DNA from 2 places in the Paenibacillus sp. URB8-2 genome. Region 2 is predicted to be linked to the other one. Evidence: riboswitches for the same ligand, from Rfam matches in the RefSeq annotation. Region 2 holds a riboswitch; the other holds the start of a gene.

Region 1 (4,226 bases), 2.3 Mb from region 2:
TCGCGTTGCTTCGAATTAAACCACATACTCCACTGCTTGTGCGGGTCCCCGTCAATTCCTTTGAGTTTCAGTCTTGCGACCGTACTCCCCAGGCGGAGTGCTTACTGTGTTAACTTCGGCACCAAGGGTATCGAAACCCCTAACACCTAGCACTCATCGTTTACGGCGTGGACTACCAGGGTATCTAATCCTGTTTGCTCCCCACGCTTTCGCGCCTCAGCGTCAGTTACAGCCCAGAAAGTCGCCTTCGCCACTGGTGTTCCTCCACATCTCTACGCATTTCACCGCTACACGTGGAATTCCACTTTCCTCTTCTGCACTCAAGCTGCCCAGTTTCCAGTGCGACCACAGGTTGAGCCCATGGTTTAAACACCAGACTTAAACAGCCGCCTGCGCGCGCTTTACGCCCAATAATTCCGGACAACGCTTGCCCCCTACGTATTACCGCGGCTGCTGGCACGTAGTTAGCCGGGGCTTTCTTCTCAGGTACCGTCACTCTTGTAGCAGTTACTCTACAAGACGTTCTTCCCTGGCAACAGAGCTTTACGATCCGAAAACCTTCATCACTCACGCGGCGTTGCTCCGTCAGGCTTTCGCCCATTGCGGAAGATTCCCTACTGCTGCCTCCCGTAGGAGTCTGGGCCGTGTCTCAGTCCCAGTGTGGCCGTTCACCCTCTCAGGTCGGCTACGCATCGTCGCCTTGGTGAGCCGTTACCCCACCAACTAGCTAATGCGCCGCAGGCCCATCCCCTGGTAGCAGATTGCTCCGCCTTTCCGCCTTCCGGTATGCACCAGAAGGTCTTATCCGGTATTAGCTACCGTTTCCGGTAGTTATCCCAGTCCAAGGGGCAGGTTGCCTACGTGTTACTCACCCGTCCGCCGCTAAGTCCTTTTGAGAGCAAGCTCTCAAAAGGACTCCGCTCGACTTGCATGTATTAGGCACGCCGCCAGCGTTCGTCCTGAGCCAGGATCAAACTCTCCAATAAGGTTTTTTCGTGCGATTACCACCCGAATCACTCCGAGAAAATAACCATCCGAAAAGTTTATCGATAGAGCGATTCGCTCATTTTGAAACATCTGACGAGAATTTGCATTCTCTTCATTTTGGAACTCGCTAAAGCGAATTCCCACTCACTCGTTGTTCAGTTTTCAAAGATCAAACTTGTTTGCCGCCGTTCAACTTAATGTCTCAGCAGCAACTTTTATAATATATCATGTACTCTTCAGGAACGCAAGCTTTTTTTAAAAGTTTATTTTAACTTGTCTGTAACAGCTTGTTGTCTCCCGAGAGCGACTCACCTATAGTACCTCTTCTCAGCAAATATTTCAACCCCAAAATACAAAAAAACAATCCACTTATTATTTAAGCGGATTGTCCATTCACTATCTTAACCTTTTAACTCAATAGAGTTAGTAATACTTCACGCCTGTGTATTTACTTGAACTTTTAATCAGGGTAGCTGTTTTGTTGCTCTTGCCTAATCCGGCATCAACTGTCGTATCAATAGTCACCCACTTGCCGTCGATAAGAACTTCATTCCATGCGTGGTATTGAGCTACATAACTGCTTTCCCCCATTACAAGCTTGGCGGGAACGTTCACGCTGCGAAGCATAGCGGCGAAGAGGGAAGCATAGTCATAGCAGATTCCTTTTTTGCTGGCTAGCGTATTGTCGATGTCCGGTACGTAATCATTGGATACGTTAGCTGCCAAAGCGTAGTCGTATTTCACATTGGAAACGATATAGTTATAGATGGCGGTTACCTTTTCTTTGTTGGTGGCGGCATTCAGGGTCAGTTGTTTCGCTTTTTGAATAGCTTTATCGGACGGGTTCCAATTAATGTTCTGCACGGAGCTCAGGTATACGGCGTTGGGATCGCTCAGCGAGAGATCGACAGAGTCGGTATAAACCACTTTGTATTTGTTGCCGCTGGTGTTCTCAAGAATGGAGATTTTGTAGGTGCCATCACCTTGCTGAAGAGGGAACGATTCATTAGGCTCCGATGTGAACAGGTTGTAGGTATAGCTGCTGCCATTCTTGGTGATCATCAGCTTGGTGCGTTTGTTCTGGGGAGCATTATATTGAATGCCGACAACGCCTTGGCTTAAATCCGAGGCATCCAGCCATTCGGAACCGGCGCTCGCTGCGGCTGCGGGGGTAGCTTGAACGGAAGCGGTTATCACAAATAAAGTGAGGATCAACAAATAAAACTTCTTCACGGATAAAACTCCTTTCGGTAGCTGGCTGCCATCCTCGCGGGAAGGCCCTTTAGCTTTGCGTCCCTGCCTTTCGACAGGTTTGCCTTTGTCGCACAAGCTTTATCTATTATAAAAACTAGTATAAATGACATAATTTATATTTAAAACCAAATAAAAAAGCCTCTTCATTCGGTAGCTGGCTGCCATCCTTATGGGAAGGCCCTTTAGCTTTGCGTCCCTACCTTTCGATAGGTTTGCCGTTATCGTGTTTAGCTTTTCTCATATATTTTACCATATTCATCTGAAACATCAATAGAACAATAGGAAATTGTACCTGCTCATTGGCCTCTTTTTTCATTTATACACCAAGGTCACGGAAGTTTTGCATGAATAATAAGCCTATGTGTAGGATTGATCAGCGGATCACACGTAATGAGCGTCAGAATCCGGTCTTTGTTATTGCCTTCCAGCACAGATACGTCGGTCGGATCAACGATCAAAATATCATAGACGGTATAGTTATAGACCTGACCTTTGGTCCTAACAGTAATCGTGTCTCCGATCTTCACCTCGTTCAGACGGTTGAACAGTCTTCCCTTTGTATGGGCGCGGTGGGCGGCGATGGCCGCATTGCCAACTTCCCCGAGTGGAACAGTCTCCGTCAAATGCACGGCTGAATGCCTCATATTCGCTTTGGTAGCTCCTTCAAGCACGGGAAGCTTTACACCGATTGTGCCGATCTCAATCAGCCCGATCGCCTTCTCGCCGGCGTCTGAATTGCCTTTATCATCCGGGAGCCCGGCCTGGTCGCCCAGTGCCGATTCTTCCGCAAGCAGTTGTGTCACTTTGGCGTATTTGAGCCGCAAATCGAGATCGGCGGAGGTCTGAGCCGTATCCGTTCCTTGTTCGAAGTTCTGTTCCGCTTCCTTCAGCAGTTTCTGCTGCTGCCAGTCCTCAAACCATTCGCTGGTCTTCGGGTACAGCAGCAGCAGAACGCCTGCGATAATAATGATATAAGACAGCTTGCGCAATCATCTCACCCTCTAACGTTGGTCCGCATCCCCTCCGGAGACCACCTCGCCTGAAACGGGCAGGGGCTGCTTCGGGTCCACGAACACCCATTTTCTGCTGCCGAAAAAATTGATGATGACCGTAACAAATGTAGCCAACACCTTCGATACCAGTTCCTGCAGTCCCAGGCGGTCGATGAGAAGGCTCATCAGCAGCAAAGATATGCCCAGTACGACCAAATTTAAAATAATAAACCGTAGCAGCTGCCTATGATCGAAGCCTTCCTCCTTGGAACGCTTCCGGTCCTTGAACGTTATATTGCTATTTAAAACGAAGCTGTTCGCCGTTCCCGCACCGTAGGAGATAATCTGGGCCACGACATAGAACAGTCCGAGCGAATTCAGCAGCGCGAACACGGCCATATCAACCAGCGTATTCAGCAGACCGACAATATTAAATTTGACGAACTGGATGATATCGCCGCGCAAATTTTTGTCATTCATAGGGCACACCCTTCCGCGGCAGTCCGGCTTCCTCGCGAAGGAGCTCGGCTTCCTCTTCCTTCAGATTTCCGTAGCCCACGGTCCGGCGGACAATATATAGCGGCCGATCCTTCGATTCGTCGTAGATCCGGCCGATGTATTCCCCGATTACCCCGAGTATCATAAGCACAATTCCGTTAAACAGCAGATTCACACCTACAATGGAAGCCCAGCCGGGCACTGTGCGGGAAGTGAACCATTTTTGCATCAAGACGAAGAACAAAAAAATAAAGCTGGAAAACGAGAGCAAAAAACCGAGGTAAGACGCAATCTTTAGCGGTTTGTGCGAAAAGGATGTGATGCCGTCGAGCGCGAACCGGATCATTTTTTTGAGCGGATACTTGGTTTCCCCGGCAAAACGCTCCTCTCGTACGTACTCCACCATGGTCTGGCGGAAGCCGACCCAGCTTACAAGTCCTCTGACATAGCGGTTCTTCTCCTTCAGATCGCGCAAAACATCGCACACCTTGCGGT
Region 2 (4,226 bases):
GTTATCGCTTTGCAGCGCTTGAACGTTTAACCCCAAGGATGCTGCCAACGGTTCATTCAGAATAACCAACTTCGGCAAGCGTACAGGGTTTGGGTCTTGTCTGGTGAAAAATAATTCCGGCAGACGGGCATAACTGTTGTCGAAGTTCCATCCTGTTTCTATGATTGCTTTTTTCTCAGTCATTGTATCTCCATTTTTCATTAGTTATTTTTATTATCTACTTTCTATGTAAACGCAAGTCAGCCCGTTTAGTGTTAACTTCTGCCCATTTATTATACCTTTCCAGGGTGGGAATGGATCTCCCTCCACTCAAAACCGGCTTTAATCGCGGGTGTCTTTATTTCGCTGAACGCGTGAATCACATCCAAAATTATCACATAAGAAGAAACGGCTTCGCCGTCCTCTGGAAGAGGAAGGCATCCGTTTCTCGTAAAAATATCAGGTTAAGGATAAGCGCGAAGCTGATACTTTCTGATATTTCAAAAAAAAGGGTGCACAAGGCACCCTTTTCCGTTATTACTGATTATTGTCTTATTATGAGGATGTCACGAGGCGGTATGCCGGTGCTTTGAATTAGGCCAATTTCGGAGTTTGTAAGATTGCGGCCTACCAAAACCAACGAAGATGTAACATTGTTAAAGTTTAAATTGCCCAAGTTCGCTACACTTTGGCTTCCACGGAACACGCGGAATGACCCCTGAAAGTTAATTCGCGAGAACAGTACAAGTGTTACTTGAGATCTCTCCACAACATTTCTGAGCCGGAAGCTCGAGAGAACATTGTCAAACCGAAACGCCCCAAGATCACGAACTGCAACTCCTCCACGTCTAAAGAGGATCCGACGACCAGTAAAATTAGTGCCAGACCAAAGCGCAAGACGTACATCACTGTTAGCCAACTATATCACTCCTTTTCAAAGGTTGATATAGTATATTAAGAATTTTACAGAACGTATAAGACAAATACAGCGGTAAATAAGTTTGTTTTTCGGATTTCCTGCGGTTTGGTTAAGTTCTGCGTTAAATGAACGAACTAAACCTTGGGGTAATCGACCACTATCACATTTTGCAATATACCGTCCAGCGATTTCACAAACTCTTGATGGAGGGGATGCGGTCCATAAGAGCGCAGCGACTCCAGGTCTTTGAACGTAACCCTTAATCCGAGCGTGTAGCCATGAATGTTTTCCGTTTCTTCAGTTACGTTAATGCCTGCTGTCAGATCGGAAATTCCCGGGATACGATTCCGAAAATCGAGCAGTTGATCCAGAAGCTCCTGTTGCTTGGCGGGTGTAATGTCAGTATTGAATTTAAATACGACAAGATGTTCGTACATCGTGAAATTCCTCCTTTATAGAAACTTTAAACATTTATTTGAAATATGCAATTCTGCTCGGCTTCTTTTTTTGTGGTATTCAGGAGAGATGAAACTCATCGTTCATTCCTACATTAGGCCTATTTTAAGAGCAGAGATCCATCCTCATCCTTAAACGTCTTACACTGTGAAGCATTCATGCAAAATTGTGAGTCTTTATGCCTTTCATTTTTAATCATTTAATTCGTCAAATTTCGGGCTGTTTTGTATAAAATATATTGACAAAAGCAGGGCTAGGAATATATTGTGAAGGGTAATTATTCTTTATTTTTTCAAAAAAATAAACTCAATATTGGCAAAATTCTCCGAAAGGGAATGACGCAAAGCCATGGATCTACAGTCTCATTTATCACTTGAGACCATGACAGCCAGGTTGCTGAAGAACCGGAACGCTTGTATGTCCAGCGTCCTATATGGTGATTTGTCAACCGACCTGTGCTCAGTATCTGAGTACAGGTTTTCTATTTACTTGTTATTCTGATCTACCGGTTTCACTTCGAAGGATCGATAACATAACAAACAAAATTAATTTGTGGGGTGGATCTTTTGAAGACAGTCGCAGATTATATGGCGGAGGCACTACGCAACCTCGGAGTAAAGCATTCTTTTGGCATTATTGGCAAATCCATTTGTCCCATCGTTCTGAAGATGGTGGATTATGGTATTGAATTTATTCCCGGGAGACATGAATCCAGCTCCGGATTCGAAGCTTCCGGTTACGCCCTAAAAACGGGAAATCTCGCAGTGGCTTTCGGCACGTCAGGACCTGGGGGAACCAACCTTCTCACTGCGGCGGCACATGCCAAAGCCAACAACCTCCCTGTGCTGTTCATAACAGGGCATCAATCGATTAAAGAGCTGGGTATTCCCCAGTGCCAGGATTCTTCCTCGTATCTTGCCGATTTGGCGGAGATGTTCAGACCCGCTACGCTTTTCAGCAAGCTGGTCGAACGCGGCGATCATTTCAGCACGATTTTTAACCATGCTATTTCTATTGCACTCAGCGGCCAACGCGGGCCTGTTCATCTATGCATTCCTTTTGATGTTCAGACAGAGCCGCTTGAAGAATGCCGAATCGTTATCCCTGAACGGGAAACGCTCGTCAATTACGCTAATATTAACCGGGTCATCAATGCTATTAACCATTCCAAAAAGCCTCTCATCATCGCCGGCAAAGGCGTTAACCGCGCAGGCGCACATGAGGAATTGATTCAATTGGCGGAGACTTTTAATATTCCTGTCGTTACTACTCCGGGCGGCAAAGGTTCTATAGTCTGGGATCATCCGCTGTACCACGGACCTGTCGGTGTTGGCGGGTGCAAGCATGGCGACGATTTGTTAAATAAGAGCGATTTATACATCGTGCTCGGTTCGCGGCTCAGTGATATGACGATCTGCAATCTCAAAGCCGAGAACCATCCGGAGACGCTGATTCAGTTTGATGTGGACCCTACTTTTGTTGGAAAAATACTGACCTCCCATACGATCGCGGTCGGCGGCGATTTAAGGGATAACCTGTCGCTGGTTCTACAGAATGTTGATGCCTCCGCTATTACCGAACGAGATACGGAAACTGCCGTAAATTATAAGGAAGAACTGCCTGTCCTTTCTAACCTTTCCCTCGCGTCGGTAATGAGCATGATGAGCGACTTGATCCCTTATAACAATACGGTATTTGTAGATGACGGCAGCCACGGCTTCAACGCTGTGAAATGGTACAACGTGAAGAAACCGGGAAGCTTTGTCTTTGACGCCTACTTTGCCTGCATGGGCAACGCAATCGGCATGGCGATCGGCGCCAAGGCGGCTTCTCCGGAAGAAACGATATTCTGCATTACCGGCGACGGCTGCTTTATGATGCTCGGCACTGAAATAAATACAGCCGTTTGCAAAAATATCCCGGTCATTTTCATCGTTGTGAACAACATGCAGCTGGATATGGCTTTGAAAGGGATGGAAAAAACCACAGGCAGAATTGACGGAACGATATTTGAAGTTCCTATGGATGCCGTGAAATTTGCCGAATCGCTTGGAGCCGCCGGCTTCCGGTGCGAGACCAAGGAACAGTTTGCCGCAGCCATCGGCGAAGCCGTGGCTCTGAACCGCGTTGCGGTCATTGAACTATTGACTGATCGTGATGAAGTGCCCCCTACTGCACACCGTGTATTGAATCTGAATTAGACATAAAACGTTTAGGAGGTATTTCGATGATAGACAACATCAACAGCGGTCTCAAGCATTTCTCCAACCTTTCCGGCGACTATGGAGCCAAAGCGCTGGCTCCGATCAAAGAGCATTTTCCAGAGCTTGCCGAATATATCATGGGCAACGCATATGGCGATGTTTTTCAGCGGACCACCATTGGCGCGGATTGGAAAGAGATTGCCGTTATTTCCGCTTTAATATCGATGGGCCAGTTCGACCAGCTCGGCGTTCATTATGTGATGGCGCTTAGTGTAGGCATGACCGTCGATCAAATTAAGGGTATTTTATTGCATTTGGTGCCATGTGTCGGTGCTCCAAGGGTTATTACCGCTTTTAATGTTCTGCTCTCAACACTGGAAGAAATCCAATAACTGCTCCCGCGACAAAATAATACACAATTCGACTTTTTTATTGCATGAATGAGAAATTCATGTATATAATATAGTTAAAATATCCCAAAACTAAGGTGATAATGTCGAACATTGACGTTAGTAAATAGTGATTAAGGATATTCATTAATACTGACTGTGTTTGCACAGCCGTATTAATGCTGAACTAATCAAATTCTGGGAGAGATGAACACATGGGTAAATTTAATTTGAAGACGGATTCCGCCAAAAAGATCATTAATATTGATTTGGAAGGAA

Evidence for each region. Region 2 has a riboswitch for cyclic di-GMP ahead of PUR_RS13855 (thiamine pyrophosphate-binding protein). Riboswitches for the same ligand answer to the same signal wherever they lie in the genome.
Region 1: it holds a riboswitch for cyclic di-GMP, as region 2 does, so the genes downstream of both, PUR_RS03510 (transglutaminase-like domain-containing protein) here and PUR_RS13855 (thiamine pyrophosphate-binding protein) in region 2, are expected to answer to the same signal.

The regions. Positions count from the first base shown of each region.
Region 1 covers NZ_AP023239.1:752,535-756,760, reverse strand. The annotation lists rRNA gene PUR_RS03515 (16S ribosomal RNA) at 1-986, opposite strand, end outside; gene PUR_RS03510 (transglutaminase-like domain-containing protein) at 1,411-2,220, opposite strand; cyclic di-GMP riboswitch class I at 2,234-2,314, opposite strand; cyclic di-GMP riboswitch class I at 2,388-2,468, opposite strand; gene PUR_RS03505 (class D sortase) at 2,571-3,230, opposite strand; gene PUR_RS03500 (GtrA family protein) at 3,243-3,713, opposite strand; gene PUR_RS03495 (glycosyltransferase family 2 protein) at 3,706-4,226, opposite strand, start outside.
Region 2 covers NZ_AP023239.1:3,033,367-3,037,592, forward strand. The annotation lists gene PUR_RS13845 (protein adenylyltransferase SelO) at 1-183, opposite strand, end outside; gene PUR_RS26385 (hypothetical protein) at 524-898, opposite strand; gene PUR_RS13850 (Dabb family protein) at 1,033-1,335, opposite strand; cyclic di-GMP riboswitch class I at 1,659-1,755, shown strand; gene PUR_RS13855 (thiamine pyrophosphate-binding protein) at 1,912-3,555, shown strand; gene PUR_RS13860 (carboxymuconolactone decarboxylase family protein) at 3,582-3,950, shown strand; gene PUR_RS13865 (hypothetical protein) at 4,163-4,226, shown strand, end outside.